Regions from separate parts of the Lachnoanaerobaculum sanguinis genome, predicted to be linked through region 2. Evidence: predicted binding sites of a transcription regulator. Region 2 holds the regulator's gene; each other region holds the start of a gene.
What was found. The regulator Rex, encoded in region 2, represses fermentation and respiration genes when NADH is low (regulators of the CRP and FNR family bind a similar motif). The targets are predictions, from matches to a motif close to ATTGTTAANTANTTAACAAT.
Positions count from the first base shown of each region.

Region 1: a site for Rex is predicted at 5,544-5,563, ahead of nox (H2O-forming NADH oxidase). Genes of this name have one in related genera too.
Region 3: a site for Rex is predicted at 5,529-5,548, ahead of SBH76_RS03400 (4Fe-4S dicluster domain-containing protein). Genes of this name have one in related genera too.
Region 4: a site for Rex is predicted at 6,352-6,371, ahead of SBH76_RS12630 (enoyl-CoA hydratase-related protein). Genes of this name have one in related genera too.

Region 1 is NZ_BTHK01000006.1:12,439-20,911, forward strand. Features, by position in the region: gene SBH76_RS05085 (xylulokinase) at 1-277, opposite strand, end outside; gene SBH76_RS05090 (L-ribulose-5-phosphate 4-epimerase) at 285-977, opposite strand; gene licT (BglG family transcription antiterminator LicT) at 1,290-2,126, shown strand; gene SBH76_RS05100 (PTS sugar transporter subunit IIA) at 2,130-2,609, shown strand; gene nagE (N-acetylglucosamine-specific PTS transporter subunit IIBC) at 2,670-4,115, shown strand; gene nox (H2O-forming NADH oxidase) at 4,180-5,514, opposite strand; gene SBH76_RS05115 (TRAP transporter large permease) at 5,718-7,013, opposite strand; gene SBH76_RS05120 (TRAP transporter small permease) at 7,010-7,546, opposite strand; gene SBH76_RS05125 (TRAP transporter substrate-binding protein) at 7,604-8,473, opposite strand, start outside.
Region 2 is NZ_BTHK01000001.1:34,357-42,829, reverse strand. Features, by position in the region: gene SBH76_RS00195 (YifB family Mg chelatase-like AAA ATPase) at 1-491, shown strand, start outside; gene dprA (DNA-processing protein DprA) at 501-1,616, shown strand; gene topA (type I DNA topoisomerase) at 1,629-3,707, shown strand; gene SBH76_RS00180 (cell division protein DIVIC) at 3,783-3,995, opposite strand; gene abc-f (ribosomal protection-like ABC-F family protein) at 3,997-5,925, opposite strand; gene SBH76_RS00170 (redox-sensing transcriptional repressor Rex) at 6,165-6,821, shown strand; gene acpS (holo-ACP synthase) at 6,814-7,182, shown strand; gene SBH76_RS00160 (NAD(P)H-hydrate dehydratase) at 7,200-8,078, shown strand; gene alr (alanine racemase) at 8,065-8,473, shown strand, end outside.
Region 3 is NZ_BTHK01000004.1:1,963-10,435, reverse strand. Features, by position in the region: gene aroA (3-phosphoshikimate 1-carboxyvinyltransferase) at 1-1,143, opposite strand, end outside; gene SBH76_RS03415 (prephenate dehydrogenase) at 1,154-2,245, opposite strand; gene SBH76_RS03410 (elongation factor G) at 2,550-4,652, shown strand; gene SBH76_RS03405 (sortase B protein-sorting domain-containing protein) at 4,796-5,425, shown strand; gene SBH76_RS03400 (4Fe-4S dicluster domain-containing protein) at 5,668-7,191, shown strand; gene htpG (molecular chaperone HtpG) at 7,324-8,473, shown strand, end outside.
Region 4 is NZ_BTHK01000024.1:5,424-13,896, reverse strand. Features, by position in the region: gene SBH76_RS12660 (polysaccharide deacetylase family protein) at 1-597, opposite strand, end outside; gene SBH76_RS12655 (calcium/sodium antiporter) at 884-1,810, shown strand; gene SBH76_RS12650 (short-chain fatty acid transporter) at 1,848-3,215, opposite strand; gene SBH76_RS12645 (3-oxoacid CoA-transferase subunit B) at 3,475-4,119, opposite strand; gene SBH76_RS12640 (CoA transferase subunit A) at 4,119-4,769, opposite strand; gene SBH76_RS12635 (acetyl-CoA C-acetyltransferase) at 4,766-5,953, opposite strand; gene SBH76_RS12630 (enoyl-CoA hydratase-related protein) at 6,428-7,204, shown strand; gene SBH76_RS12625 (3-hydroxyacyl-CoA dehydrogenase family protein) at 7,274-8,110, shown strand; gene SBH76_RS12620 (acyl-CoA dehydrogenase) at 8,285-8,473, shown strand, end outside.

The DNA of each region.
Region 1 (8,473 bases), on a different contig from region 2:
TCATAGCACTGATACCCATGTATTTTATCTGCTTTAGAGTCACTCCATACTTTTCTTTTATATCCCTCTTTATACTCGCATAACAGCTTGAAAGTCCTGAGAGTATCTCATCAAGAGGATATGTCCAAATACCGTCTAAAAAGCTGTTTTCCCAGTCATGGATTCCTATTCCCAGTACTTCTCCTTTTTCATCAGTCAATACGGCCTTTATTCTTGTAGATCCAAATTCAATTCCTAAGAATATATCTCCTGTTTCTATTATCTTTTTTACTTCCATATTCCCCCTAGTTGCCATAGTAGGCATTCTTGCCATGCTTTCTCAAAAAATGCTTATCCTGTAAATATTTCGGCGCTTTCACAGCATCAGGATTTATGCTTAGTGCAAATAAATTCATCTTCGCAACTTCTTCCATTACTACTGCATTATGTACCGCTGTATATGCATCCTTACCCCATGCAAAAGGACCATGGCTGTGGCATATACATCCCGGTATATATACAGGATTGATATTTCTTTCTTTGAAGGTTTCCACTATCACCTTACCTGTGTTAAGCTCATAATCCTCATAAAGCTCTTCTTTTGTAAGATGTCTTATACATGGAATATCACCGTAAAAATAGTCACATTGCGTAGTACCCATACAGGCAATATCCGCTCCTGCCTGTGCAAATCCCGTTGCATAGGGTGAATGTGTGTGTACAACTCCACCTATATCCTTAAAGTTTTGATACAGTATAAGATGTGTCTTTGTATCGGATGAAGGATTATATCTTCCTTCCACACGGTTGCCGTCAATATCCATTACCACCATATCCTCAGGTGTAAGTTTTTCATACTCTATTCCGCTTGGCTTTATTACAAAGTATTTTCCGCTTTCATCAATGCCCGATACATTTCCCCATGTAAATGTAACCAGACCATATTTCGGCAAAAGCATATTTGCCTCATATACCTCTTTTTTCAGTTTTTCTAACATATTCCTCCTGATATAAATACATAGATTTTACGAATTATTATATTAAATATTTTAGCTTTTAAAATGTTTATTCGCAATATATTAATACTTTAATTTTTACTGTATTTATCACATTTTCTTGATTCTTTATCTATTCTCCCCAATTTTACAAATATAATTCCTACATTTTGCCGATTGATTTATCTTAAGAATTCTGTCATAATACTTACATAAATTCTAATATTTTAGGATTGTTACTGAGACGCAGGCAAGACCGAATTTACCATAGTACTATGGTTTATTTGGTTTTTTTTATTGCTTTATGGTGGTGCGATGATCATTGAAAAAATTATAAATAATAATATCGTCTTGACCCATGACCATAAAAACAAGGAAATTATTGCCATGGGTAAGGGTATAGGCTTTGGCAGAAAAAAAGGAGATACTTTATCGGAGTCTGAAATAGAGAAGGTATTTCGTATCAAGGAAAATGAAATGCTTCTTAAATTTCAGGATATGATTGCGGATATCCCTATTGAAAGAATAACTCTTACTGATGATGTCATTTCATATGCAATCAATGTAGAAAAGCTCAAACTCAGCCAAAGTATTTATCTTACTCTGGTTGACCATGTGAATTTTGCTATTGAGAGATTTAAAGAAGGTATGACTCCCGAAAATGCCCTGATGTGGGAAATCAAAAGATTTTATCCTCAGGAATATGCGCTTGGACTCTATACTCTCAGACTCATAAATGATAGAATAGGACTTTCCCTTCCGGATTCGGAGGCAGGCTTTATTGCACTTCATTTTGTAAATGCGCAATACAGCACTCATATGAAGGAGACTTTGAGCCTTCCACATCTTATGAGAGATATAATGGATATTGTAAAAAGTGAATTGAATGTAGAGCTTAATGAAAATTCTATTCATTATGAAAGATTTGTAACTCACGTAAAGTTTCTTATTCAAAGACTTTATAGAAATGAAATGCTCCATGATGATGATACGATTTTTGAGGATATGATGAAGGAAAAATATCCCGAAGAATTTGAATGCGGAAAAAGAATTGCAGAATATATAGAGGTTGAAACCCGTTCAAAAATAACCCGAATGGAAATGACCTATTTGGCAATTCATATAAAAAGAGTAACTATGGCAGAGGAGTAAAATATGTTCGGTTTATTTAAGAAGAAGAAAAATGTATTTTTCAGCCCTATGAGCGGAAAAAGTGTTTCTATAAAAGAAGTTCCTGATGAGACATTTTCATCAGAGATGCTTGGAAAGGGAGTAGCAATCGTTCCAAACGACGGTCTTGTAACCTCTCCTGCTGACGGCAAGGTAACCATGGTTTTTGAGACCTTACATGCTGTCAGTATATTAGCCGATACCGGTGAGGAAATTCTCATACATATCGGTCTTGATACTGTAAAGATGAACGGTGAAGGATTCTCTTCCTTTGTAAAAGCAGGGGATAGAGTTAAAACAAAAGATCCGCTTATACAGGCAGATCTTGAAAAGATAAAATCGGCAGGATTTAATACCATTACCATGATGCTTGTTTGCAATACTATGGATTTTAAATCTGTTGAAAGTATCACAGATAAAGCTGTGAATAAGGACAGTGAAATATTGGTAGTAATACCAAAATAATAAATTTTCTCTTTGACCGGCCGGCAAAGGGATGATCTTAAATAATAAGGAGAAATTTTTATGAAGTATTTACAACGACTTGGGAAGTCTTTGATGCTTCCTGTAGCCTGCCTTCCTGTGGCGGCGATTTTAATGGGTATCGGTTATTGGATCGATCCTACCGGTTGGGGTGGAAATAATATAGTAGCGGCTTTCCTTTTAAAGGCAGGTGGTGCTATCATCGACAATATGGCTATTTTGTTTGCCATAGGTGTTGCTGTCGGTATGAGTGATGACGGTGACGGTGCCGCCGCACTTGCCGGTCTTGTTTCATGGCTTGTTATCACAACTCTTTTATCAAAGGGTTCTGTAGCTATGTTTACAGGTGTTGAAGCTGATGCTGTTCCTGCAGCTTTCGGTAAGACACAGACTCAGTTTATCGGAATTGTTTGTGGTCTTATAGGTGCAGCTTGCTATAATAAGTTTAAAACAACAAAGCTTCCTGATGCACTCTCTTTCTTTAGCGGTAAGAGAAGCGTGGCTATCGTTACTGCAGGCTTTTCACTTATTGCAGCTATTGTTTTATTCTTTATCTGGCCTGTTGTTTATGGTGTATTGGTAAGCTTCGGTGAGGCAATTCTGAGCACAGGTGCTGTAGGTGCAGGTATCTACGGATTCCTCAACAGACTTTTGATTCCGTTCGGACTTCACCATGCACTTAACTCTGTATTCTGGTTTGATGTTGCAGGTATCAATGATATCGGTAAATTCTGGGGAAGCGCAGAAGGCGGTGTCCTCGGACAGACAGGTATGTATATGTCAGGATTCTTCCCTGTAATGATGTTCGGTCTTCCGGGCGCTGCTCTTGCTATGTATCACACAGCTAAGGATGCAAGAAAGAAAGCCGCTTACGGTCTTTTACTTGCTGCCGCTCTTTCATCATTCTTTACAGGTGTTACAGAGCCTCTTGAGTTTGCATTTATGTTCCTTGCACCGGTACTTTACCTTATCCACGCTCTTTTAACAGGTATTTCACTTGCTGTAGTTGCACTCCTTCCTATAAGAGCAGGATTTAACTTCAGTGCAGGTCTTGTTGACTGGGTACTCAGTTTTAAGGCACCATTTGCACAAAATCCACTTCTTTTGATTCCAATCGGTGTGGTTTATGGTGCTATCTACTATGCAATCTTCCGCTTCGTTATCACAAAGTTTGACTTAAAGACTCCCGGTAGAGAGGATGATGAGGAAGAAGAGAAGAAAGCTGTTTTAGCTAATGATGACTTTACTGCAGTTGCAGCTATTATCTTAGAGGGTGTAGGCGGTCCTGAAAACCTTACATCTATTGATAACTGTATCACAAGACTTCGTCTTGAGATCAAGGACTATACAAAGGTTGATGAGAAGAAGATCAAATCTGCAGGTGTTGCAGGTGTTATCAGACCTTCAAAGACTGCCGTACAGGTTATTATCGGTACAAAAGTTCAGTTCGTAGCAGACGAGTTCAAAAAACTTGCTAAAAATAAATAATAATTAACACACTTCATAAAAAGGGGAGCATATCAAATATGCTCCCTTTTGGTTTACTATAATTTTATTTTGCGGATAATGCAGCCATTGTGATGTAGTTATATGGCTGATTGAAATGTGGAAGGAAGAATATATCAAGCAGTTTAAGCTTGTCTATAGTTACCTTCTCCTGTATTGCAAGTGAGAACATATGGATACCCATTGACATATCATATGTAGATGCCATCTGTGCTCCAAGTATCACTCTTGTCTTTGCATCATATACTATCTTTATATTTACCTTAGGATTTGTTGTTTCAATGAATGTTGCCTTTTGTAAGTCTTCAAATGAAGTGGAAAGCACATCCATACCGAGCTGCTTTGCCTTCTGCTCGCTAAGTCCTGTAGATACAAGCTTTAAATCATAAATTGAAATAGCATTTGATCCCTGAACACCGATAGTTTCAAGTTTCTTACCGCATGCATTATATGCGGCTATAATTCCCGAACGTACGGCATTTGTTGCAAGTGCGATATATGACTTCTCTCCTGTAGAGTTAAAAAGCACTGTTGCACAGTCGCCTATTGCATATACATCCTTCTTGCTTGTCTGCTGAGTCTCATCAACTATATATGCACCGTTTGACATTGTTTCAAGATAATCTTTTCCAAGCTCGGTATTAGGTCTGAATCCTATAGCAAGAATAACCATATCACACTGATATTCATTCTTATCTGTTACTATAGCCTCTACCTTGCCGTTACCCTTAATCTCCTTTACAGTCTCACCGAAAGCAAGCTTGATACCGTGATCTGAGAGGTTCTTGTCCATAAGTGCACTGAACTCCGGATCATAGTAACTTGAAAGTGAAGTCTTTGCAATATCAACAACTATTACCTTCTTATTATGTCTCTCAAACGCCTCTGCAAGCTCTACTCCGATATATCCCGCACCGACTACCGCAATTGTCTTGATATCAGGATTTTCAAGCTTCTTAATCACTTCTTCGGCATTTTGGAAAAGCTTTACAAGCTGAACATTCTCCAAATCCTTGCCCGGTATCTGTGGTACGATAGGAAGTGAACCTGTAGCCAGTATCAATTTGTCATAGCTTTCTTCTACCTTCTCACCGTTCTCCAAAGTTGCATATACAAACTTTTTATCAAAGTCTATTCTTTCAACCTTGCTGTTCATATTTACCTTTGCACCCTGTGATTCAAGCTTTTCCTTGTTTGAATAGAAAAGTCCGTCAGGCTTTGATATCTGACCGCCTATCCAAAGTGCCATACCACATCCCAGGAAGCTGATATTTGAGTTCTGATCAAATACTACTACCTCATCTCCCTCATTGAATCCTGTGATTGTATTGATTGCACAAGTACCTGCATGATTTGCTCCAACAACTACTACCTTGCTCATATTTTCCTCCAAAATATATTTTAATATTTATTGTCATCTCTTTAACAAATTGTACTATGTTTTATAACTTTTAACAAGCATTTTCGGGCTTGTGCAGTTAAATTTTTTAAAATATATTTTGTATACAATGAATATAAAAAGAGCTGCTGCTCCATAGACGTATTTCTCGTCTATTTTGCAACAGCTTCTTATTATATAGTTATTTATAAGCTTCCCAAAAGCATTGGAAGTCCAAGGCTTATAACAGGTATAAATGTTATAAGTAAAAGTGTAATTATCATACACAGATAGAATGGCAATGTTGCCTTTACTACCTTTTCCATAGGCAATTTTGCTACGGCCGAACCGATAAAGAGTACTCCTCCAACCGGTGGTGTAAGAAGACCTATACCGCAGTTTAAGATAACCATGATACCGAACTGTATCGGTCCTATTCCTATAGAGTTTGCTATAGGAAGAAGTATCGGTGTGGCAATAAGTATGATAGGTGCCATATCCATGATACATCCGAGTATAAGCAAAATAAGGTTAAGAAGTAATGCAAGTATTATAGGGTTGTTTGTAAATCCTGTGATTGCACTTGCAGCCATATCCGGAACATGAAGTGTTGTAAGGCAATATCCGAAGATACTTGATGTTGAAATAAGGATAAGTACAATTGACAATGTATTTACACATTCATCAAGAGTCTTCCATACACCCTTCCAGTCAAGACCTTTATATATGAATACGCTGACAATAAGGCTGTAGATAACCGCAATAGCTGCCGACTCTGTTGCTGTGAACACACCGCCTACTACACCTACAACTACTATAAGCACTGCCGCCAATGCCCAGAATGATACACTGAGCTGCTTTAAAAGCACCTTCATAGAGAACTTCTCACCCTTTGGATAATTCTTTCTCACTGAAATAATATATGAACCGATCATAAGTGATACCGCAAGCAATGCTCCCGGAATATATCCTGCAAGGAATAAGCTTCCTACCGATACACCGCCCGCTGTGGTAGCATATATAACCATGTTATGTGAAGGAGGTACCAAAAGTCCCTCGCATGATGATGTAATTGTAACCGCTGTAGAAAAATCCGCATCATATCCCTGATCCACCATCATAGGTATAAGGATTGAACCGAGTGATGCCGTATCTGCTGCGGCAGAACCTGAAATTCCTCCAAAGAAGTATGAAGCCACGATATTAACCATCGCCATACCTCCACGCATCCAGCCTACACAGGCATTTGCCAGTGCAATAAGTTTCTCCGATATACCGCCGCTTCCCATAAGGCAACCCATTGTTATAAAGAACGGTACCGCCATAAGTGAGAATGATGAAATACCCTTAACCATCTGCTGACATATTGTTGAAAGCGGTTGTCCCTGTGCCAAAAGACAGAGCAAAGATGAAAGTGCTACCGCATATGCAATCGGGAAACGCAAAAATATCATTACAAAAAAGCTTATAAGTAATATAGCAATTGCTACTCCTGTACTCATGCCTGCACCTCCTTAGGATCTTCTTTTAAGCAAATAGCCTTTATATGGTTATAAAGTGCCTCAAGCTCAAATATTAACATTGCAACACCTGCTAAAGGTATCGGGAAGTACTGCCAGAATTTTGAAAGTCCCGGCATACTTACATAAGTACCCTTTGCACCAATCTTCATAGCATATTTCCAGCCCACAACTATCATTACCACTGCAAGTATCAAAACCGCAATATCTGAAAGTACATCCAAAAATCTTACAACACTCTTAGGCAGATACGGATCAAAGGCCGTCATCCTGATATGTGCACCTCTTCTTATTGCAAGTGCTGCTGAAAGCACTGCCATATATGCCATAAATGTAAGAACTATCTCCTCACTCCATGCAGGATCCGGTATAAATGATATATATCTTCCGGCAACCGCCATTGTTGTGATGGCAATATCTCCTATCAATAAAAGTTTACATATAAGCAGAACAAATTTGTATGTAGCATCATATGCCGGTTTTATTTTGTCTACCGCCTTAAAAAAATCTGACATAATTACCTCTTATTCTATCAACAAACCTCTTGGAGAAGTCTCCAAGAGGCAATAATATTATTTATCCAAGTCAACTATCTGCTGATATAATTCTTTCTGATCAGTTGTGTTCTTTTCGATAACATTCTTTGTAGCTTCTTTCCAAGGTGTTTTATCTGTAACTTCAACAACATTTACACCTGATGACTTAAGCTCCTCTAAAACCTTATCCTCCGCCTTTTGAGCGATTTCTCTGTTTACCTCACCTACATACTTTCCTGCTTCAACAAGGATATCCTGCTGCTCAGGTGTAAGCTTATTCCAAGCATCATCTGTGATTACTACCTGGAATGCTCCAAGTGTATGACCGTCAAGGATGATGTTCGGTGCCACCTCAGGGAAAGCGTTTGACTTATAGTTTGTTATAGGCTGCTCCGCACCGTCCACAACACCTGTCTGAAGTGCTGAGTAAAGCTCATTAAATGCAACTACTGTAGGAGACGCACCAAGACCCTCAACCATTCCGTTCATTACAGGGTCATTTGAAACTCTCATCTTCATTCCCTTTAAATCCTCAACAGAATTTACAGGATTCTTTGTAAAGAAATGTCTGAAACCTTCCTCACCATAGTACAAGCTCTTGATACCGAGGTTAAGATCTGATGTTTCCTCTAAGAACTCCTTTGACAAATCGCTGTCAACAAACTTCCAGAAATGCTCTCTTGAGTTAAATGTGTATGGTAATGAAAGAAGTGAAGCCTTCTTTGCACCGTAGCTTGTAAGAGCGAAAGCTGAAATTCTTGACATATCTACTGTACCTGTTCCACCAAGCATTCCGTCAAGTACATCATTCTCTGAACCGAGTACACCGCTTGCCTGAACATCGATATGAATCTTTCCGCCTGAAAGCTCTTCCACCTTCTCCTTGAATGCCGTACCGCTCTGTCC
Region 2 (8,473 bases):
TTGCGGCTACAAATCCGTGTAAATGCGGTTACTATCCTGACAGAAGTAAATGCAGTTGTAATGAGGCTCAGGTAAGAAAATATCTGTCACGAATATCAAAACCTTTACTTGACAGGATAGATATAACTGTTGAGACTTCGCTGATAAAATATGCAGAGCTTAAAGGTGAATTTAAAAATATCAGCAGCGAAGAAATAAAAAATTACATAGAAAAAGTAAGGCAGATACAGCTGAACAGATATAAAGATTATGGGTTTTCTTACAATTCTGAAATTCCGGCAGGTCTTATAAATAAATTCTGCGCTTTAAAAAAGAGTGATGATATTTTTCTATCTGATTTATATGAGATGAAAAAGATGAGTGTAAGGGGACTTCATAAAATATTAAAAGTTGCAAGAACTGTTGCAGATTTTAATGAACATAAAAATATTGAGCATGATGATATATGTGAGGCTATATCATATCGCTCTTTAGAAGATAAATATTGGTAAGGAGGAAATATGCAGATAAATAATATTTCAGACAGAGAAGCAATGTTTTTTCTGTCAAGTTTAGCGGAGCTTGGTTATGCTTCAAAGCGTTCTATATATGAGAATATTAAGCCTTTATACAGTATTTTTGAAATGAACTTTGAAAATTTAAAGATGAAAGTAAAACTAAGTGAAAAGCAAATTAAGGCTGTTTTAGGATTAAAAGTTAAACTAAATGAACTACATGAAAAATATCTGTCTTTAGATGAAAGAAAAATAAAATTTATACTTCCGTTTGAAGATGATTATCCCAAAAAGCTTTTGGATTTAAGAGATTATCCTTTCGGCATATTTGTAAAAGGTGATATTCCAAGGCGGAGAAAGAGCGTAGCAATAGTGGGCAGTAGAGGTGCAAGTGAATATGGACTTGGAATGGCAAAGTTTATTGCACAGGAACTGGCTGCAAATGATGTGGATATAATAAGCGGTATGGCACTTGGAGTCGACAGTATGGCACATGAGGGTGCTGTTATTTCTAAAGGAAAAACTTATGCAGTACTTGGCACAGGAGTAAATGTATGTTATCCTGATAGCAATTTTACTCTATACAATAAGTTATGTAGTGAAGGCTTTGGCGGTGTTATATCTGAATTTCCTTTGGGAACAAATCCTTTAAAGTTTAATTTTCCTATAAGAAATCGTATTATTTCAGGTCTGGCGGATATTACTGTAGTAATAGAAGCAAGACTTAAGTCGGGTTCACTTATAACGGCAACACATGCCATAGAACAGGGGAGAGAAGTATTTGCACTACCGGGAAGAATAACAGATTGTATGAGTCTTGGATGTAATAAATTGATATCCGACGGTGCCGGTATTATAACCTCACCTACGGATATTTTGGAAGCACTTGATCTTAATGTTGATAAAAAAATTCAAGTATATAATGAAAAAAACGCTAATATACTTGCAAAGAATGATAAAAAGGTTTATAGTTGCCTTGATTTAAAACCGAAATATATAGATGACATAATCAAAGAAAGCGCTTTAGACATCTCTCAAGTGCTTAGCTCACTTTTATTACTTGAATTGGAAGGTTTTATCGTACAAGTATCATCAAATTATTATTGTAAGAGATTAAGTTAGTAAGGGGTTAAAATGGCTGGAAGTTTAGTGATAGTGGAGTCGCCTGCAAAGGTAAAGACCATAAAAAAATATTTAGGTTCGGGGTATGAAGTTACGGCGTCAAACGGGCATGTGCGGGATTTGCCTAAATCCACAATGGGTATTGATGTTGAAAATGACTTTGAACCGAAATATATTACCATAAGAGGCAAGGGCGAGTTACTTGCTAAACTGAAAAAAGACGTTAAAAAAGCTGATAAAATATATCTTGCAACCGACCCTGACCGTGAGGGTGAGGCAATCAGTTGGCATCTGTCAAAGGCTTTAAAGCTTGAAGACAGTGAAAAGAAGGTATTTCGTATCAGTTTTAATGAGATTACAAAAAATGCAATAAAAGAGGCTATTAAGCATCCAAGAAATCTGGATATGAATCTTGTGGATGCGCAGCAGGCGAGAAGAGTATTGGATCGTATGGTGGGATACTCTATCAGCCCTCTACTTTGGGCAAAGGTAAAAAGAGGATTGTCTGCCGGTAGAGTACAGTCTGTAGCACTTAGAATGATATGTGACAGGGAAGCACAAATAGATGAGTTTATTCCGGAGGAGTATTGGACACTGGAAGCCGAGCTTTTGACCGAGCACTCAAAAAAGACTGTAAATGCCAAGTTCTATGGTAAAAAGAGTAAGCTTGCCATAAACAATAAAGCAGAGATGGATAAAATATTAAAGGCATTGAAGGCTGCCTCATATGTGGTTTCAGAGATAAATGAGGGTGAAAGAGTAAAGAAGGCTCCGATTCCGTTTACAACATCTACCTTGCAACAGGAAGCCAGCAAAAAGTTAAACTATTCAACTCAAAAGACAATGAGGCTTGCACAGCAATTATATGAAGGTGTGGAAGTAAAGGGTAAGGGAACAATTGCTCTTATAACATATTTGCGTACAGACTCAACCAGAATAGCTGCCGAGGCAGATGCCGCTGCAAGAGAGTTTGTAGATAAAAGCTACGGACCTGAATATGTTTCAAAAAATGTTGTTACAAAGACAAATAACAATAATGTTCAGGATGCACATGAGGCTATAAGACCTACAGATGTGAATCTTACTCCGGCAATGGTTAAAGAATCTTTGCCAAGAGAGCTTTTCAGACTGTATCAGCTTATATGGAAGAGATTTGTTGCCAGCAGAATGGAAAATGCAAAGTATAAGACTACTTCAGTGAAGCTCAGTGCAGGAGATTATATTTTTACTATGTCCGGCTCAAAAATAGTATTTGACGGATTTATGAGTGTTTATACTGATGATGATGAAGAAAAGGTAAGTTCGGATGCTGTTATAGGAAAGCTTAAGGTAGGAGATGAACTTAAACTTGAAAAACTTTTGGATGTACAGCATTTTACACAACCGCCTGCACATTTTACGGAGGCAAGCCTTGTAAAGGCATTGGAAGAACAGGGAATAGGACGTCCGTCAACATATGCACCTACTATTACTACAATTCTTGCAAGACATTATATTGTTAAAGAGCAAAAAAATCTCTATGTTACAGAGCTTGGACAGATTGTAAACTCTATGATGGTTAACTATTTCGGGAGCATAGTGGATAAGGAATTTACGGCAAATCTTGAGCAGTTACTGGATTCTGTAGGTGACGGAAGTGTAAATTGGAAAACTGTTGTATCAAACTTTTATCCTGATCTTGAGTCGGCAGTAGAGCAGGCTTCAAAGGAGCTTGAAAATGTAAAGATTGCCGATGAAGTTACAGATGTGATATGTGAAAACTGCGGAAGAAACATGGTTATAAAATATGGTCCGCACGGAAAGTTTTTAGCATGTCCGGGATTCCCCGAATGTAAGAATACAAAGCCGTATCTTGAGAAAATAGGAGTTAAATGTCCTAAATGTGACGGTGAAGTAGTAATAAAGAAGACAAAGAAAGGCAGAATATACTATGGTTGCAGCAATGCGCCGGAATGTGATTTTATGTCATGGAATAAGCCTTCTTCTATAGCCTGTCCAAAATGTGGCTCATATATGGTTGAAAAAGGAAATAAGCTCCTTTGTATGAATGAAGAATGCGGATATTCCGAGAATAAGCCAAAAGAAGAATAAATATTTAAAGTTAAACGACCGACTTAATAAGCCGGTCGTTTATTTACACACAAGTACTTTATTATAGCTGCTTTGTTATTCCTTATCATCATCTTTTTTATCAAGATTTCTTATCTGTTTTGTTATTACAAGATATGCATATATTATTACAGGCATTACAATATCAATAAACAAGAATACAAAAAGCAATCTGATATTGTCTGAGAATATTGCAACAAGAACAGTTGAGATCAAACTGAATATAAGTAAAAGTAAGGTTATTATCGCAAAAAACTTTTTCATTTTCATATTAATTTTCCTCCAAACTTAAAGTCAGTTCTTCCCACTCGTTCATAAGCTTTTCAAGCTTTTCTTCCAGAGCTGTTTTTTCTTTTTGCAGTTCCATAAGCTTACCAACATTTGAGGAAATCTCAGGATTGGCAAATTCCTCATCGATAAGAGCGAGTTTTTCTTCAAGTTTTTCTATTTCCTTTTCACATTTGTTCAAGGCATTTGTTACTTTCTTTTTTTGAGCCTGTGCAGTCTTATTTTCAATCCATTCCTGCTTTGAGTCTGAGATTTCTGTAGGTTTTTCTTCTATATTATTATTTGAAAGATTGGCTGCACCTTCTACCGCCTCTCTTTTTTCAATATAGTAATCATAATTTCCTATATAGTTAAGTAATCTGTTTCCTGTAAGATCAAGAATCCTTGTTGCGGTCTTATTGATAAAGTATCTGTCATGTGATACATAGCAAATAGTACCAGGGAAACTGTTTAAGGCACTTTCAAGTACATCCTTACTTAGAATATCCAAATGGTTTGTAGGCTCATCCAAAAGCAGGAAATTTGCTTTTGATAACATAAGTTTAACCAAAGATACTCTGCCTCTTTCTCCACCTGAAAGATCACCGATCTTTTTATACACATCCTCACCTGTGAAAAGAAAAGCTGCAAGTATGTTTCTTATTTGAGTATTGTTCATCTCAGGGTAAGTATCTGAAATCTCATCAAACAAAGTCTTGTCCATATGAAGTACCTGGTGTTCCTGATCATAGTACGCAATGGAAACATTTGACCCGTAGATTACTTCACCGGTATCAGGAGTTAAAAGTCCGTTTATAATCTTTAGTAGGGTAGTCTTTCCTGTACCGTTATCACCTATAATAGCGACTCTTTCCCCTCTTTTTATTTCAAAATTTATATTTGAAAAGAGATGCTTTTCATCAAAACTCTTTGACAAATCATGTACTGTAAGCACATCCTTACCGCTTTCTTTTGAAATATCCAAAGAGAGTCTCATATTTTCTATATGAGTTTTTGGAGCTTCGACTCTTTCAATCTTTTCAAGCTGTTTTTGTCGGCTCTCGGCTCGTTTTATCGACTTTTCTCTGTTAAATTGCTTAAGCTTTGTAATAACAGCTTCCTGATGTTTTATTTCCTGTTGCTGATTCAAATATTCCTTCATTTTGGCATCTAAAAGCATCTGCTTTTTTGCGGAGAAGTCTGAATAGTTTCCGGAATACATTTGGACTTCGGCGTTTTCTATATCTATAACCTTACTTACTATCTTATCAAGAAAATATCTGTCATGTGAAACTATAATTACTGCACCCTTATAGTTTAGCAGATAGGATTCAAGCCATTCGATACTGCGAAGATCCAAATGGTTTGTCGGCTCGTCAAGTAAAATAATATCAGGTTCTTCCAAAAGCAGTTTTGCAAGGAATACTCTTGTTTTTTGACCTCCTGATAATGTATTTATCTTTCTGTCAAAATCATTTTCATCGAATCCAAGTCCTTTTAAAATACCGATGACTTTACTCTTTGCGGCATATCCGTCCATCAGCTCATAACTGTGAGTAAGAGCGGTATATGAAGAATATAACTCTTCAAGTGCCTCGCCTGAAAGATGTTGCATCTGTTCCTGCATCTCTAACATTCTTTTTTCCATATTAAGGATATGCTCTATAACTGTATATAGCTCATCTATAATACTTAATGTGGAATCTACATTATTTATCTGTCTTAAGTATCCGAGTTTTGCATCCTTTGCAAGTATAACATTACCGCTGTCGGCATGTTCCTCACCTGTAAGTATTTTTAGCAGTGTGGTTTTTCCGGCACCGTTTACACCGACAATGGCAACTTTTTCATGTTCATTGACTAAAAAATTTGCATCTTTTATTATCTCATTGCTTCCGAAAGACTTTGAGATATTTGTAGCATTTAAAATCAAAATTTGCCTCCTTAGTCATATAATCCACATAAGTATAGCTTAAATACATGCTTAAATGCAAGACAATTCATGATACAAATGAAGCCTTTATATGCTCAAAAACTTAATAAAATATATAATATTCACCATATATATCTGTATTGACATTTATATTAATAGATAATATACTAATTGTAGAATTCTTAACAAATGGAATTGCTGAGAATAATTTATAAATTAATATTTGGAACGGAATAAATATGGAAGAAAGAAAAATATCCAGAGCAGTCATTTCAAGACTGCCAAGATACTATAGATACTTAGGTGAACTCTCAGAAGAGGGTGTTGAAAGAATATCCTCAAAAGAACTCAGTGAGAGAATGAAGGTTACGGCTTCTCAAATCAGACAGGATTTAAATAACTTTGGAGGTTTCGGACAGCAGGGATACGGATATAATGTAAGATATCTGTATAATGAGATCGCAAAGATTTTAGGAATTGACCGTCAGCACAATATTATAATAATCGGTGCAGGTCATTTGGGACAGGCTATTGCAAATTATGCAAACTTTGAGAGAAGAGGTTTTCTTATTAAGGGAATGTTTGATGTGGATCCTAATCTTTTCGGAAAAACCATACGTGGTGCAAGAGTGTATTCTCTTGATAACCTTGAAAAGTTTGTATCTGAAAATGACATACAGATAGCGGCACTTACAATACCGAAGACCAGAGCAATGGAAGTTGCGGACAGACTTATAAAGTCCGGTATAAAGGCAATCTGGAATTTTGCACATACGGATTTATCGGTTCCGGATGATGTAGTTGTTGAGAATGTGCATCTTTCAGAATCTCTTATGAGGCTGTCATATAGAGTCAGTAATGTAGATGCCGTTCCTTTTGAAGGGAAGTATGATTAGAGGAATCGGCACTGATATAGTCGAAATAGACAGAATATCAAATGCAATTAAAAAGGAATTTTTTTTAAAGAAGGCTTTCAATGATAGTGAAATAGATATGGCCGGAGGCAGAAACAGAGACAGTTTTCTGGCCGGAAATTTTGCTACAAAGGAAGCCTTTGTAAAAGCATTGGGAACAGGTTTCAGAGGTGTTGAACTTAAGGACTTGGCGGTACTCAGAGATGAACTTGGAAAGCCTTTTATAAAAATCTGTAATAATTCAAACAGACATTTACAAGGAATTGATGAGAATAAAATCCATGTATCCATAAGCAATACCGACTCACTGGCAATTGCAATGGTAGTAATAGAAACAGACTAATATGTGGAGATGGGGATATGAGAATTCTTGATGAAACTGCATTAAAATATATACCTGAAAGAATTAAGAATGCAAATAAAGGCAGCTATGGGCATGTTCTGGTTATTGCCGGAAGTAACGGAATGAGCGGTGCAGCATTTTTGAGTGCAATGGCGGCATATCGTTCAGGCGCAGGTTTGGTTAGAATACTTACGGTAAGTAAAAATCGTACAATTTTACAAACACTTTTACCTGAAGCAATAATAACAACTTATGATGAGAGAGAAGCATATGAGAATAAGGAATGCTTTATAAATAAGATTAAGTCATGTCTTGATTGGTCAAGCGTAGTGGTACTTGGACCGGGACTTTCTACAGATTATTATGCTAAAATCATTGTAGAATATGTTTTGGCCGAATGTTATGTTCCTATGATAATTGATGCGGATGCTTTGAATATTATTGCAGCTGATACTACACTTACAAAGTATTATACAGATAATATCATTATCACTCCTCATATAGGGGAGATGTCAAGATTGATAGATGTATCTATAGATGATATATTATCGGATCCCGTAAAGTATGCCGAGGAATATGCAAATAAATACGGTATTACAGTAGTTTTAAAATCTCATCAAAGTGTTATCGCCGCAAAGGAGGATACATTTATAAATAAATCCGGAAGTGCAGCCATGGCAAAGGCCGGAAGCGGAGATGTTCTATGCGGTATAATTGCAGGCATGTTTTGTCTTGGCATAGATGATGATATGGCTGTGGCGCTTGGAGTTTTCATACACGGCATGGCCGGCAGTATTGCCGGTAAAAAACATGGAGAGCACAGTATTTTGGCAAGAGAAATTATAGATAATATAGGTGAAGTGCTTAATAGAAGGAAGAGAAATGGACTCATATAGACGTGCTTATGCAAAGGTTGATCTGGATGCAATAAAGCATAATTTAAAAGTTACAAAAAAAGCTTTAAAAGAGAATATGAAACTGGCGGCAATTGTAAAGGCTGACGGTTATGGACATGGAAGTGTTCCCGTATCATTATATATAAAAGATATTGTGGACTTTTTCTGCGTAGCCACACTTGAAGAAGGTGTTAATCTTAGATACCATGGTATCACAAATCCTATTTTGATACTGGCATGTATTCCAAGAAACAGCTACAAAGAATCAATAGTATTTGATATAAGGGAATCGGTTTTTACACTGGATCAGGCTAAGAAAATAAATGAAGAAGCCGGAGAGCTTGGGAAAAAGATATCTATTCATATCGCAATAGATACAGGTATGAACAGAATCG
Region 3 (8,473 bases), on a different contig from region 2:
AAATGTCATTGCGATTCTGTGATCGTCATGAGTAGATATGGTGACATTTCCCAAAAGTTTGTTTGTTCCCTCAATCTCCATACCGTCCTCGGTTTCTACTACATTTACACCGAGTTTTGAAAGTTCCTCACACATTACCTTTATTCTGTTGGATTCTTTTACCTTAAGTTCTGCAGCATCCTTTATAATTGTTTTACCTTCAGCTAATGAAGCTACGGCGGCAAGTAAAGGCAGTTCATCTATAAGAGTCGGTATAATTTCTCCTCCTATAGTAGTTGCATGAAGCTTTGAATAGGATACTTTGATATCGGCTACAGGCTCAAACTCATCATTTGAATTGATTATTTCTATATTTGAACCCATATCTTTTAAAACTTTTATTACACCGTCTCTTGTAGGGTTTATACCTACATTTTCAAGTATAAGCTCCGAACCCGGGACCAAAACTGCGGCAGCCATAAAAAAAGCAGCTGATGATATATCGGAAGGAATGTCTATATCGGTTGCAAAAAGTTCCTTACATGGATTTATTGTTGCTGAGGTTTTTGTCGTATATAAATCTGCACCGAATTTTTTTAACATCAATTCGGTATGGTCTCTTGATTTTGCAGGCTCAATCACAGTAGTCGGAGAATCTGCATATAATCCTGCAAGAAGTATTGCAGATTTTACCTGCGCACTGGCAACGGGAGAGTTATATTCAATACCGTGAAGCGAGCTTCCTGTAATGGTAAGAGGTGCAAAACCGTTATTACTTTTAATATCGGCGCCCATCAATGTGAGAGGAGCTATAATTCTGTTCATAGGCCTTTTTTGTATAGACTTGTCACCTGTGAGGACAGAAGTGAAGTTTTGTGCGGATAAAATACCGCTTACAAGTCTGGTTGTAGTACCGCTGTTGCCGCAGTCAAGTATTTCACCCGGTTTAGAGAGGCCGTAAAGTCCCTTTCCCTTTACTGTAACATCAGTATTTTTTATTTCTATATCAATACCCATTTTTTTAAAAATTGATATTGTTGAGATGCAGTCGGCACCTGTTAAAAAGCCTTTTATATTTGTAATACCCTTGGATATGGCACCGAACATAACAGCTCTGTGAGAAATTGATTTATCGCCGGGAACCCTTAATCTACCTTTTATCATATTTCCTCCGTTAAATAATTTTATAATTATATTCCTTCAATAATTTGCCTGCCATTTCACAGGAATCGGCATCATAGAAAGAAATATTTAAAGCACCCTCGCCCTTTTCTCTGTTGTGATTGATACCGATATTTTTAATATTTATAGAATTTGCGGCCAATATGGCGGAGATAACGGAAATTGCTCCCGGTTTATCCTGTATATGCACGCTTAAATCATGTTTTGAAATAATAAGTCCCTGAGAGTTTGTATCAAGAGAATTTCTGTATTCACCGGATTTTGCAAACATATTGTTGATATATGTACTTGACTTGGAAGACAAATGTGAGTATACATCCTCTAAAGTATCTATATATTTTCTAAGCATCATATTTATAGGCTCGGAATTAAGCATACATATCTGTTCCCACATGATTGGAGAAGCCGAGGCTATCCTTGTAATATCTTTAAATCCCCCTGCGGCAACTCTTTTCATTACTCTGTCATCATAGTCATTTTCACTTACCAGATTTACAAGTGTAGCCGCAATAATATGAGGCAAATGGCTTATAGTGGCAACAACTTTGTCATGCTTTTGATAATCTATTACAAAGGGAATAGCCTTTATTGATTCGATTATTCCTGAAAATACCTTTAATTTTTCGGCATTTATTTTTGAGGAAGGAGTGATCATATAATAAGCATTTTCCAAAAGCAGAGCATCCGAGGCGTCATACCCCGTTTTTTCAGAACCTGCCATAGGATGTCCGCCTATAAAGACATCCTCAAGTTCAAGTTCTTTTGCAAGACTGTGAATTGAGGACTTTGTGGACCCCACATCCGTTATGATTGCATCCTTTCTTATATAAGGTTTTATATCTTTAAGATATTTATCATTGAACTCTACCGGAGTACATAAAAACACTATATCACAGTCTGAAAGAGTGTTGTCTATACCTTCAAGAATAATGTCGATAATCCCGTCGCTTTTACCTTTTAACAGCTCGGAACGGTTGTTTGTATAGGCATAGATTATTGATTCGGGTCTGTATTTTCTTATTGCTTTGGCGATAGATCCAGCTATAAGTCCAAAGCCTATAAAAGCTATATTATTGTATTGCATAATCCTCCGTTCCGACATTACGTCAATTTTAAATATAAAAAGTCTAGTACATTTGGAGTCATTAGTCAATTACTTTTACTTTAATAATTTAAAGTGATATAGTAATATGGCTTTATACGGACTATTTATCTTTACTAAAACAGTCTATTTATACAAAAACTTTATAAAAATATATTACGATTTAACTATAATAAAAGTGTAAATTACATTGTCTAAATTGAATATAAAACTTGAAATTTTATCGTATGTTTAGTAAAATATCTTTATCAGAAAAGTCTATTGACTAAAAAGGAGGGATACTCTTATGAAGGTTTATGAAACTAAACAGATTCGTAACGTCGTACTACTTGGCCATGGAGGCTCGGGTAAGACTACAGTGGCAGAGGCCATGAGCTTTGTTGCAGGAAATATTTCAAAGATGGGAAGTATTTCAAGCGGAAATACCATCAGCGACTATGACAAAGAAGAAATTAAAAGAGGTTTTTCCATCAGTACATCTTTGATTCCGGTAGAATATGAAGGAGATACCGGAAGTGTAAAGATAAATCTTTTGGATACTCCGGGATATTTCGACTTCGTAGGCGAGGTGGAAGAAGCCGTATCAGCTGCAGACGCTGCCATTATTGTAGTCAATTGCAAGGCCGGAATTGAAGTAGGTACAGTAAAAGCATGGGAGTTGTGTGAAGAATACGGTTTACCGAGAATATTCTTTGTTACAAATATGGACGATGACAAGGCAAGCTATCGTGAACTGCTTCTGAAGCTTGAAACTCGCTTCGGAAGAAAAGTGGCACCTTTCCATCTTCCAATTAGAGAAAATGAGAAGTTCGTGGGATTTGTAAATGTCGTAAAGATGAAGGGTAGAAGATTTACAAATTTATCAGATTATGTAGAGTGTGAGATACCTGATTATGTTGAAGCCAACCTAAAGATTGCAAGAGAGGCCTTGATGGAGGCCGTTGCCGAGACAAGCGAAGAATACATGGAAAGATATCTTTCAGGTGAGGAATTCAGTGATGATGAAATTTCAACAGCACTCAAAGAAAATATTTGCAACGGAGATATCGTGCCTGTAATGATGGGTTCAGGAGTGGACGCACAGGGATTTAAGGCACTTATGATGGCAATTGAAAAGTATTTCCCGTCACCTGATTATAAAGAGTGTGTGGGAGTGGACGTAAGTAACGGTGAGCATTTCACAGCAAAATATAATAAAGAGGTTTCATTATCTGCAAGAGTATTTAAGACAATAGTGGATCCTTTCATAGGAAAATACTCTTTGGTTAAGGTTTGTACAGGTACACTAAAGCCTGACAGTACAATCTACAATGTAGGTAAGGAAACAGAGGAGAAATCCGGAAAGATATATGTACTCAGAGGAAAGAACGCTATAGAAGTACCTGAGCTTGTTGCCGGTGATATCGGCGCTATGGCTAAGCTTAGTGTAACAACTACAGGTGATACTATTGCATTAAAGAATGCACCTATCCTTTATCACGGACCAAAGATCTCATCACCATACACATGTATGAGATATAAGATCGTAAACAAGGGCGAAGAGGATAAACTTTCATCAGGTCTGTCAAAACTTATGGAAGAAGATTTGACATTAAAGCATATGAACGATACTTTAAACAGACAGACTCTTCTTTACGGAATAGGTGATCAACAACTTGAAATCGTAGTTAGCAAACTTTTAGATAGATATAAAGTAAAGATAGAACTTTCAAGACCTAAGGTGGCTTTCAAAGAGACTATCAGACAAAAGGTTGAGGCTGCTGGAAGATATAAGAAGCAATCAGGTGGACACGGTCAGTTCGGTGATGTAAAGATGAGCTTTGAACCTTCAGGAGATCTTGAGAAGCCATATGTATTTGAGGAGACTGTATTCGGAGGTTCGGTACCTAAGAACTATTTCCCTGCAGTTGAAAAGGGAGTGGCTGAGTGCTGTATTAAGGGACCTTTGGCCGCATATCCTGTAGTAGGTGTAAAGGCTGTGCTTTTGGACGGTTCATATCACCCTGTTGATTCTTCCGAGATGGCATTTAAGATGGCTGCCACAATCGCATTCAAGGACGGATTTATGAAGGCCGCACCTGTACTTTTGGAGCCTATTTATACAGTAAGTGTAATAGTTCCCGATAAATTCACAGGTGATGTTATGGGTGATCTTAACAAGAGACGTGGTAGGGTTCTCGGTATGGAGTCAATCAATCACGGAAAACAGCTTATAAGAGCCGATGTTCCTATGTTGGAGCTTTTCGGATACAATACCGAGCTTCGTTCAATGACCGGAGGTATGGGTGTATTCAGCTATGAATTTGCAAGGTATGAGCAGACACCGGGAGATATCCAGAAGAAGGAAGTTGAGGCAAGAGCTTCCAAACTTGAAAATGATACGGAATAATAAATATATTTATAAGAAAATATGTTCAATCGTAAGAAATCTTACTATAACTTTACATATTGACTAAAGTGCTTGAAAATTTTTTCATAAGGTTATATATTAGCTTCATCAAAAAACTTATATGAAAAAGGAGATATCATATCATGCATTTATCAATAATCAAAAAAACAGTTTTATCATTAACATTAGCTTTAGGTTTAGTTTCAGGTAGTGTAGTTGCTTTTGCTGCACCATCACAGATAATCGTTCCTGGAAAACCTGCAGATGCTGCAAGCGCACAGGTTATTAATGAGGGAAATGTAACTCGTATTATAGGAATAGAGGGAGAGAAGGCACCTTCAAAGATTATTATACCGGGTACTTCTACAGTTGTAGTAAGATCAACAGCATCTAATGCAACACCATCTATAGCTACTTATTCAAACTCTACAGCGTCAAGCAGCAGAGGCGGTTCATCTAGAGGCGGTTCATCAAGCAGCTCATCAAGAAGTGGAAGTTCAAGAGCTGTTACTGCAACAACAGTACCTACAAATACTCCTGCTTCAAACTACGGTCCTGCACCTACAAACACATCTGCTCCTGCAACTAATGTAGGTCCTGCAGCAGGAAACACAAATGTTTCTACTAAGGGTGATGTGACAGCAGCTAAGCGCGGAAAATTAAATGTACCGAAGACAGCTGATGCTTCAGCAATGGGACTTTATGCAGCATTACTCGGTCTTTCAACTGTAGCAGGTGCATTTGTAATTGCAACAAAGAAGAAAGAGAACTAATCTTAAGTTAAATTAAATAAGACATTTTACGGCAGGCTGTACAGTCTGCCGTTTTTGCGTTTTTTTTAATGCAATTTTGTATGTTTCTTATAAAAAACAAGAAATTGATAAAAAAATAACAATATGCCTTTATTTTATTTTTTAAATATAGTATTATATCATTGCTCAGTATAGAAGACGGTTTTAGAAATACTGAAACTATTGTCACTATAAACGGAAAATTTTTTTAGTGGAGGAAAATTGTGAGAGGTGTTGAAACAAGAATTCAGGAAATAAGACATAGAATCTTTAGAGAAGTTGCCAGAATGGCTTATCACACAGAGTGGCCGGTAGATAAAAGAATAGAGGAGCTTCCTTATAAGATTATTCCCGGTGAAGTGGGAAATTTCAGAAATAATGTTTTCCTGGAAAGAGCTATAGTAGGTGAGAGGCTCAGACTTGCTATGGGATTGCCTTACAGAAGTGCGGCTAATCATGCTCCTTTGTCTGAGGGTATAGAGCTTGCGGATAAGGCGGAGACATATTATACACCACCGTTAATTAATATAATTAAATTTGCATGTCATGGTTGTGTTGAAAAGAGAGTATATGTAACTAACGGTTGTCAGGGATGCTTAGCACATCCATGTTCGGAGGTTTGTCCTACAGGTGCCGTAAAGATAGATAAAGAGAGCGGATTCTCAAGTATCAATCAGGAAAAGTGTATCAAATGCGGAAGATGTGCAAATGTTTGCGCATATAATGCAATCATTATTCAGACAAGACCTTGTGCGGCTTCATGCGGTATGGATGCAATATCTTCAGATGAAAACGGTAAGGCCGATATTGACTACGATAAATGTGTATCATGTGGACAGTGTCTTGTAAACTGTCCGTTCGGTGCTATTTCAGATAAATCACAGATCTTCCAGACTATAAGAGCTATTCAGTCGGGAGACAGAGTATATGCGGCTATTGCTCCTGCTTTCGTAGGTCAGTTCGGTCCTAAGGTTACACCGGGAAAACTTCGTGCGGCAATGAAAGCGCTGGGCTTTGCAGATGTATTTGAGGTTGCTATAGGTGCCGATCTTTGTGCCACACAAGAGGCGTTTGACTTCCTTGATGAAGTGCCTGAGAAATTACCTTTTATGGGTACATCATGTTGTCCTTCGTGGTCATTGATGGCAAAGAAAGTGTTCCCGGATCAGGCTGAATGTATATCAATGGCACTTACACCTATGACACTTACGGCAAGACTTATAAAGAAACAGCATCCGGACGGAAAAGTGGTATTTATCGGACCATGTTCCGCAAAGAAGCTTGAGGCTATGTGGACAGAGGTAAGAAGTGAAGTGGACTTTGTGCTTACATTTGAAGAGATGGCCGGAATATTTGATGCAAAACATATAGATATTGAAAACCTTGAAGAAGATCCGAACGGTGTCAACGATGCATCTACAGACGGAAGAAACTTTGCGGTATCCGGAGGAGTTGCAAAGGCGGTTGTAGGAGTTATTAAGAGTCAGTATCCTGACAGAGAAGTAAAGGTAATGAATGCGGAAGGCCTTGCAGATTGCAAAAAGATGATGACAATGGCTAAAGCAGGAAAGTATCCGGGATATCTTCTTGAGGGAATGGCATGTCCGGGAGGCTGCGTGGCAGGACCGGGAACAATGCAGAATATCAAGAAATCCCAAGGTGCGGTAAATCAGTATGCGGCTAAGGCAACACATGGTATTGCTATTGAGACTGAATCTGTAAAAGAGCTTGATAAGTTGGTTAAATAATACATATAAAAAAGATTGTTGGCACTCATATTAGGTGAGTGCCAATTTTTTATTGACTTTTATATTTTCATGGTTATAATAGTTATAGCAAAGCAAATAATATATTTGCAAATTTATTAGAGAGGTGATGAAATGAAAAAGGGAAACTTATCAATAAACAGTGAAAACATATTTCCGATTATAAAGAAATGGTTGTATTCAGATCATGATATATTTGTAAGAGAATTGATTTCAAATGCAACAGATGCTATAACAAAGTTGAAAAAATTAAGCCTTGCAGGTGAGTTTACAAAGCCTGAAGGAGATGAATATAAGATAAATGTAGAAGTCAGTCCTAAACAAAAACTTATTCGTTTTATAGATAACGGTATAGGTATGACTGAAGAAGAGGTGGAAAAGTATATAAATCAGATAGCCTTTTCAGGTGCTGTGGATTTTATAGAAAAATATAAGGATAAGACAAATGAAGAGCAGATAATAGGTCATTTCGGTCTTGGATTTTACTCCGCATTTATGGTAGCGGATAAGGTAAGCATTGACACACTGTCATACAAAGAAGGCGCAAAGCCTGTACATTGGGTAAGTGACGGCGGTCTTGAGTTTGAGATGGGAGAAGGCAACAGAGCTTCGAGAGGAACTGCTATTACATTATACCTTAATGATAACTGCCATGAGTTTGCAAACGAGTTCAGAGTAAGAGAGATACTTAACAAGTACTGTTCATTTATGCCTGTAGAGATATTCTTAAAGGATATCGATGCCGAGGAAGCTACTGAAATTATAGAAAAGGATGAGCTTTTAGAAAGCGATACCGTAATAGAGACTATAATTGAGCCTGCAAAGACAGAGGAAAAAGAAAAAGAAGACGGTACTAAGGAAGAGGTTGAAATAGAGCCTGCAAAGGAAAAGATAAAGATTAAAAAGCGTCCTGTAGCGCTAAATGATATACATCCGCTTTGGACTAAGCATCCTAATGAGTGCAGCGATGAAGAATATATTGAGTTCTACAGAAAAGTCTTTATGGATTATAAGGAGCCGCTCTTCTGGATTCATTTAAATATGGATTATCCTTTTAACCTAAAAGGAATCTTATACTTCCCTAAGATAAATACGGAGTATGATTCTATAGAGGGAACAATAAAACTTTACAACAATCAGGTATTTATCGCCGACAATATAAAGGAAGTTATTCCGGAGTTTTTATTACTGTTAAAGGGTGTAATAGACAGTGCGGACATTCCGCTTAATGTTTCAAGATCCGCATTGCAAAATGACGGTTCTG
Region 4 (8,473 bases), on a different contig from region 2:
GCTTGCATTGCTTCCGCCCGGGAAACGAAGCATAGTGCTGTGCTCACCTGTAGCCTTAAATATAAGATCGTCCATAGCGTCATAGTCTGCCATAAAAGCATCTACGGAAGCATATATCTGCTTGTAGTTATGTGTCAAACTGTGAACGGCTACATTATGTCCTCTGTCTTTTATCTGCTTAAGCATATTTATCAGAGGTTCAGTATCCATATACTGTGCTGTAACAAAGAAGCAAGCCTTGATATTGTACTGATCCAAGATATCCAAAAGTCTTGGTGTACCTGTCCAAGGACCGTCGTCAAATGTGAAATAAACAACCTTTTCATCCGGACCCGGATTGCTCACAGGTACCGTGGTGGTTTCAGCCGTTGTATCCGTCTCACTCTCGGATATTGCATTGATTTCACCGTCGGTTGAAGTTTCACTTTGATTTACTTCTACGGTTTCATTTGCATTCTTTGAGGAATCGGCTACTTTTACATTCTTTTTACGTGACTGCCATCCATAGGCAACCATTGCCGTAAAAATACAACAAAAAATTAAAACTACAATCGGGACGAAAATATTCTTTCGTCTTCTTCTACTTCTCCTTTTCATTTCTACCTTCCTTATATAAATTGAATGCCCTGAGTTGTGTGGAATCTACGATAGACAAAATATAAGATGTAGATGACATACAGAGTATTCGATACATTTACCTAGTATAGCAGATAATACTATATTTGTGTTGATAAATTTCTTAAATACTTTTAAAGGAATATGTAATTGCTCTTTAAGCAGTAGGTGAATAGAAATAAAGTTTATTTTTAATACTTATGTTGACAATCAGGGAATATATAGATATTATGTCTGTGTTCAGTTTTTAATGTAAAGGAATGATTTTATGGTATATATATGGCTTATTTTGGGCTTCGTATGTCTTGTGGGAGGAGCTAATTTTTTTGTTGAGGGTGCTTCGGGAGTGGCAAGAAAGTTGAATGTCCCTTCGGTTGTAATAGGGCTTACTATAGTGGCTTTCGGAACCAGTGCACCTGAGGCGGCGGTAAGTATTGATGCGGCATTAAAGGGCAACAATGCAATAGCGCTTAATAATGTAATCGGATCGAATATATTTAATCTATTGGCTGTAGTGGGAATTTGTGGAATTATACATGCTATGCCGGTGGATAAGGCGCTTTTGAAATTTGATTATATTGTAAATATTGTTATAACAATATTGTTGCTTGGATTTGTTTTCTTTTTAAGCGGCATAGACAGAATTGCCGGAGTTATTTTCCTGCTGATTTTTATAGCGTATATGATATACACTATAAGACTTGCATTAAAGGGAAGCAATGACGCTAATGATGAAAAGAAAAAGAATTTACCTATACCTTTGGCCATTGTTTATATAGTGGGAGGACTTGCTCTTGTAGTGTTTGGCGGTGACAAGGTAGTGGAGTCCGCTTCCGAAATAGCGTTGATGTTCGGAATGAGTGAGACTTTGGTCGGACTTACAATAGTCGCTATAGGAACATCACTTCCTGAACTTGTGACAAGTATTGTAGCATCAAGCAAGGGAGAGAATGCGCTTGCCCTTGGAAATGTCGTAGGTTCAAATATATTCAATATAATATTTATTCTGGCATTTTCATCGGTACTTAATCCGATAGGTGCGGAAGTTGTGGCTGTATACGATACATTCTTTTTGATTTGTGCAAGTTTGATGGTATATATACTTGCCAAGAATGACGGTGAGATATCAAAAAAAGAAGGCCTCGCAATGGTAGCGGCCTATATAGCGTATACTGTATATATTATTTTAAGATAAGAAAAAAGTACCGGTTGTGGGCCGGTACTTTTTATGTTTATGCCAGGAACGGGACGAGGAATAGGAATCCGCATCCGATGATTATTCCCGTTACAATAAGAACTATAGCGCAATATCCCATAATATCTCTTGCACCGAGACCTGCTATACCGAGAGCCGGTAAAGCCCAGAACGGTTGAAGCATATTTGTCCATGCATCACCCCATGCAATAGCCATGGCTGATACCGCAGGAGAAACACCGAGAGCGTTTCCGGCAGGCATTACGATAGGAGCCTGTACAGCCCACTGACCGCCACCTGAAGGTACGAAGAAGTTTACAATACCTGCTGAAAGGAAAGTAAACAACGGGAATGTAGTCTGATTTGATATATTTACAAAGAAATCACTTATAGCACCTGCAAGTGACTGTCCTGTAGGACCTGTAGCAGTCATAATGCCCATGATACCTGCATAGAACGGGAACTGTAATATAATACCTCCGGCACTCTTTGCGGCATCTGTAATAGCGTTTACATAACTTATAGGTGTTCCGTGGAATATAATTCCAAGTGTAAGGAAAATCAAATTTACTACATTAAGAGAGAGTGTGATACTTCCCTTGGTTTTAAATGTATATACCAGATACAATATAGCAAATAATGCTGTAAGTAATGAAAGTAACGGACAGTTCTCAAGCCATTCAGCCGGTGTTTTTGAAACAGGTTTATTTTCCGGTACTTCAGTATCCAATAAAAGCTTAGGGTCTACAGTAACTGTATTCTCAGGTGTAGGATGCATCTGTGCATTTACAAATGCTATAACTATAATTATAGCTATAACAATTATAAGATTCCAAGATGAGAAGATGGTAAGCGATGTCGGAATGGATTCCGTTACCGCACCTGCTGTTTGCTTTCCTATAGCTTCACTGTATGATGCAAGCTGTAGAGGTATGGAACCTGAAAAACCTGCATGCCAGATTACGAAGCCAGAGTATGCAGATGCGATAAGAAGTCTGTAGTCAACACCTTTTACCTTCTTTGCAATTTCCTTTGCAAGTATAGCACCGACTACAAGTCCGAATCCCCAGTTAAGCCAGCAGGCAATCATTGAAACTACCGTAATAAAAATAATTGCCGATGTAGGAGATTTTGGAACTTCCGCTGCCGCATTTATAGCTCTCTTTACCGGAGGTGCGGTAGCAAGTGCCGTACCCAGTACAAGTACCAAAGCCATCTGCATTGAGAATCCTAGTAGGGACCACATACTTTCGCCCCAAGCGTTTGCTATTTCAAACGGATTCATTTTGCTGACAGGCATTGCAGCGGCAAAAACAAGAATAGTAAGTACGATACAAAAAATAAATGCGTCCGGCAAATATTTCTGAACAATATTTACACATGCGTTTGTAAATTTCTTAAACATTTATCTGCCTCCTTTTTGCAAATTGTTTAATTATTAACATTATTATATCAATCCGATATCCGTTTTTCCAGTCTAAAAAATAACGAAAATATATAAATATATTATATATATCACACAAAAATATCTTTGTAATTAGTATTTTCTGATACTGAAGTCATCCGATATGAGATTATAAAAGACCGGAATGTCGATCTTAAAAGAGATTAATCTTTTAAATACGGCATCCCGGTCATGGGAATTTAAATTATACTAAAATAAATTAGAATGTCTTTAAATCATCTGCAACCTTAAGAGGTGCCTCTGTCTTTGCTATAACATCTTCCACACTTACGCCCTCAGCTACTTCTGTAAGCACAAGACCTTCATCGGTAACCTTTATTACAGCCAATTCTGTGACAATTTCATCAACTGCATGAATAGCTGTAGCAGGGAGTGTGATATCTTTTAAAATTTTCGGTGCACCGTCTTTTGCAGTATGTGTCATAGCGACAACAACCTTCTTTGAACCTGTAACAAGATCCATAGCACCGCCCATACCGGGTACCATTTTACCCGGAACTATATGGCTTGCAAGATTTCCGTGAGCATCCACCTGCAATGCACCTAAAACGGTCATATCAACATGGCCTCCTCGAATAATCATAAATGAGAATGCACTGTCAAAGTATGCGGCACCCGGAAGCACGGTAACATTTTGTCCGCCGGAATTAATTAAATGTTTATTTGCTGTTGCACTTGAAGCCAAAGGTCCCATACCGAGGATTCCGTTTTCTGACTGAAGTGTAATTTCTATACCCTCAGGTACATAGTCAGCCACCATAGTAGGAAGTCCTATACCTAAGTTTACCACGTCACCATCGTTTAAATCTCTTGCAACACGTCTTGCAATTCTCTCTTTTGACATTATGACTCACCTCCTACAAGATAATCTACAAATATTGCAGGTATTGCAACATTTTCAGGCTGGATATCGCCTACAGGAACTATAAGTTCCGCACCTGCAATAACAACATCGGCAGCAGTTGCCATAACCGTATTGAAGTTTTTGCTTGTAGCAGTAAAGTAAAGGTTTCCCTTCTTATCGGCTATTGTTGCACCGATAAGTGCAAAGTCGGCTCTTAAAGGTTTTTCCAAAAGATAATCTTTACCGTCAATATTTAATACCTGCTTACCTTCGGCAACCTCGGTACCTACACCTGTAGGTGTAAGTACACCTCCAAGTCCTGCGCCGCCGGAACGTATTCTCTCTGCAAGTGTACCCTGAGGAGAAAGCTCAACCTCCATAGTACCGTCATGCATCTTTTGTCCTGTTATAGGATTTGTACCTATATGTGTTGCAATAACTTTTTTTACCTGATTGTTGGCAACCAGTTTACCGATACCTGTGGTAGGAGTTGCCGTATCATTACAAATAAGTGTTAAGTCCTTTACACCTTTTTCAACTAATGCATCAATAATCGGTTCGGGTGTACCGCATGCTAAAAATCCGCCTACCATGATTGTAGCGCCGTCATTGATACCTGCAATAGCATCTTTGATTGAAACTATTTTCATTTTGTCTCCCTTTCTACAACAATTGCTGTGCCCATTCCACCACCTATACACAGTGTAGCAAGGCCGCATTTAACATCTCTTTTTTGCATCTCATACAGTAAAGTGGTGAGTATTCTTGCACCTGATGCTCCGATAGGATGTCCAAGTGCGATTGCACCGCCGTTTACATTTGTGATTTCTCTCTTAAATCCAAGTTCGTTGCATACTGCAAGAGCCTGTGCCGCAAAAGCTTCGTTTGCCTCTATAAGTTCAAGATCGTCGGCTGTGATACCAGCTTTTTTCATTGCTTTTTGTGATGCCGGAATTACTCCGAGTCCCATTACGCTTGGATCAACACCTCCTGAAGCATATCCCTTTATAGTAGCCATGATAGGGAGTTTAAGCTCAAGTGCCTTTTCCTTTGATGCGATAATGAACATTGCGGCACCGTCATTGATACCTGAAGCATTACCTGCAGTTACAGTACCGTCTTTTTTAAATGCCGGTTTAAGCTTTGCAAGATTTTCGATTGTAGTATTGAACTTAGGATATTCATCCGTATCAAATACCTTAGGATCGCCTTTTCTTTGTGGAATAAGTACAGGAACTATTTCATCTTTTAATCTTCCGGTCTCTATAGCTACCTGTGCTCTTCTCTGGCTTTCAACAGAGAATACATCCTGGTCTTCTCTTGTTATTCCTTTTTGTTCAGCAATATTTTCAGCTGTCACGCCCATGTGATAGTTGTTGTAAGCATCCCAAAGACCGTCTGTAATCATCTCGTCAATCAATGTTTGATTACCCATCTTAACGCCGAATCTTGCGCCTTTAACAAGATATGGAGCGTTTGACATGCTCTCCGTACCGCCTGCAAGAATGATATCCGCATCACCGGCCTTTATAATCTGTGCTGCAAGTTCAACAGTTCTAAGACCTGAACCGCAAACCTTATTTATTGAAAATGCGGGTGTTGTATTTGGCAATCCCGCTCCGAGTATTACCTGACGAGCGATATTCTGGCCAAGTCCTGCGCCTAAAACATTTCCTATAACGGCTTCGTCGATAAGAGAAGCGTCAATGCCTGCACGTTCAATGGCTCCCTTTGCCGCAGTTATACCGAGGTCTACTGCACTTACACCTGCCAATGAACCGCCGAAACTGCCTATAGCTGTTCTTGCTGCACTGACGATAACTACTTCTTTCATATTTTTCACCTCACTTATTCTATAAAAGTGGACAATACCGATTGAGTAAACTTTTTTTGTATTGTCAGATATATGTATCACCTATAGCATAGCACAAGTGAAATCAATTATCCACCCCTTGGTTATTCAAAATTGCTATAAAAAAAATAATATGTTTTTATATATATCTTATTTAAACAATGTGTTATAATAAATGAAAATATTGATATGTAAAAAATATTAAAGATGAGTCGTGTTTAATCTTTTACAGATAATAAAAAGAACAGCAAAATAATTTTGCTCAATATAAATGAAAAAAATATATGTTTTAAGCATGATGATATTTCGATTTCGGAATATAGTTATGCAAAATTAATATAATAATTAATCGAAAAAACTAATTGATTGTCGGATACATATATGTTATATTTTTATCATATGGATTAACATGTCAAACTTGATTTCTGACATGCAATATTGACAAGGAGGTGTTTTATGGGTTTTGTAAGGTTTGATACAGAAGGTGCTGTAGGTATTGTTACAATAAGCAGACCGAAGGCGCTCAATGCTTTGAACTCTGAAGTACTGGCTGAGCTTGATGCTTGCTTTGACAGTATTGACACTAATACAATCAGAGCTGTCATTCTGACAGGAGAAGGAGATAAGTCTTTTGTAGCAGGTGCCGATATAGGTGAAATGAGCAAGTTGAGCCCGGCAGGGGGTGAGGCTTTCGGTAAGAAGGGAAATGATGTATTCAGAAAGATAGAGACTTTCCCTGTTCCTGTTATAGCCGCTGTAAACGGATTCGCACTTGGCGGAGGATGTGAGATTGCTATGAGCTGTGATATTCGTATATGCTCAGATAGTGCGATGTTTGGACAGCCTGAGGTAGGACTTGGAATCACACCGGGATTTGGCGGAACACAAAGACTTGCGAGAATAGTCGGCGTAGGAATGGCAAAGCAGTTGATTTATACAGCAAAAAATATAAAAGCCGATGAGGCGTTTAGAATAGGGCTTGTTAACGCTATATATTTACCGGAGGAACTTATGCCTGCCGCAAAGAAGATGGCGGCTACTATAGCACAAAACGCTCCTATTGCTGTTCGTGCATGCAAGAAAGCTATCAATGACGGACTTGATGCAAAGATGGACGATGCAATCGTGATAGAAGAAAAGCTCTTTGGAAGTTGTTTTGAAACACATGATCAGATAGAGGGGATGAACGCTTTTCTTGAAAAGAGAAAAGAGAAGAATTTTACTAATTCATAAATATAGGTCTAATTTAAAAAATTATAATGAAGTTTAAAATATAAATTTTAATTCGGAAAGGATAAAAAAATGAAAGTTGGTATTATCGGTGCAGGTACAATGGGTTCAGGAATTGCTCAGGCTTTTGCAATGACAGAAGGATATGAAGTAAGACTTTGTGATATTAAGGAAGAATACGCACAGGCAGGCTTTGCAAAGATTCAAAAGAACATCAATTTCCTTGTAGGAAAAGAGAAAATATCAAAAGAGGCCGGAGATGCAATTATTTCAAAAATAAAAGTAGGCCTTAACGATATCTGCAGTGACTGTGATTTGATCGTGGAAGTAGCACTTGAAAAGATGGAAGTTAAGCAGCAGATTTTCAAAGAGCTTCAGAATATAGTTCCTAAAGATTGTATTTTCGCTTCAAATACTTCATCACTTTCTATCACAAGAATAGGTGAGGCACTTGACAGACCTGTAGTAGGTATGCATTTCTTTAACCCTGCGGACAGGATGAAACTTGTTGAAGTAATAGGTGGGGAGAAGACACCTGCAGAATTGGTGGAAAAGATTAAGAAGATATCAGAAGATATCGGAAAGACTCCTGTACAGGTTAAAGAAGCACCGGGATTTGTAGTAAACCGTATCCTTGTTCCAATGATCAATGAAGCAATCAATGTATGGGCTGCAGGTACAGCAGATGCTGAAGGTGTAGACACAGCTATGATTCTGGGATGTGCACATCCTATGGGACCTCTTCATTTGGCAGACCTTATCGGACTTGATATTTGCCTTGCCATTATGGAAGTTATTCACAATGAGACAGGGGATGACAAGTATTTACCGGCTCCGAAGTTAAAAGAGCTTGTAGCTGCAGGTAAGCTTGGTAAGAAGACCGGAGAAGGAATATTCTCTTATAAGTAAAATATTTATCCCCTTTTTACAGTTAAAGTGTAGAAAGGGGTTTTAATGTGAGATAGATACAAAAGGCGGGTTTGTATTTACTATATAGGTGAAAGAAAACTAAGAAAGGATAACGCAAACAAAGACTTTCACTATTTATGTTTGCACTTGGATTTATTCAAGTAGGTATGATTCATGGATTTTACTTTAGACAAGAAACATGAGATGGCAAGATCCCTTTTCAGGGAGTTTGCCGAAAAGGAAGTAAAACCTCTTGCAATAGAGGTGGATGAAACGGAAATATTTCCAAGAGAGACTGTAACAAAGATGGCAAAGTACGGTTTCCTTGGTATTCCTGTAGCAAAGGAGTATGGAGGACAGGGA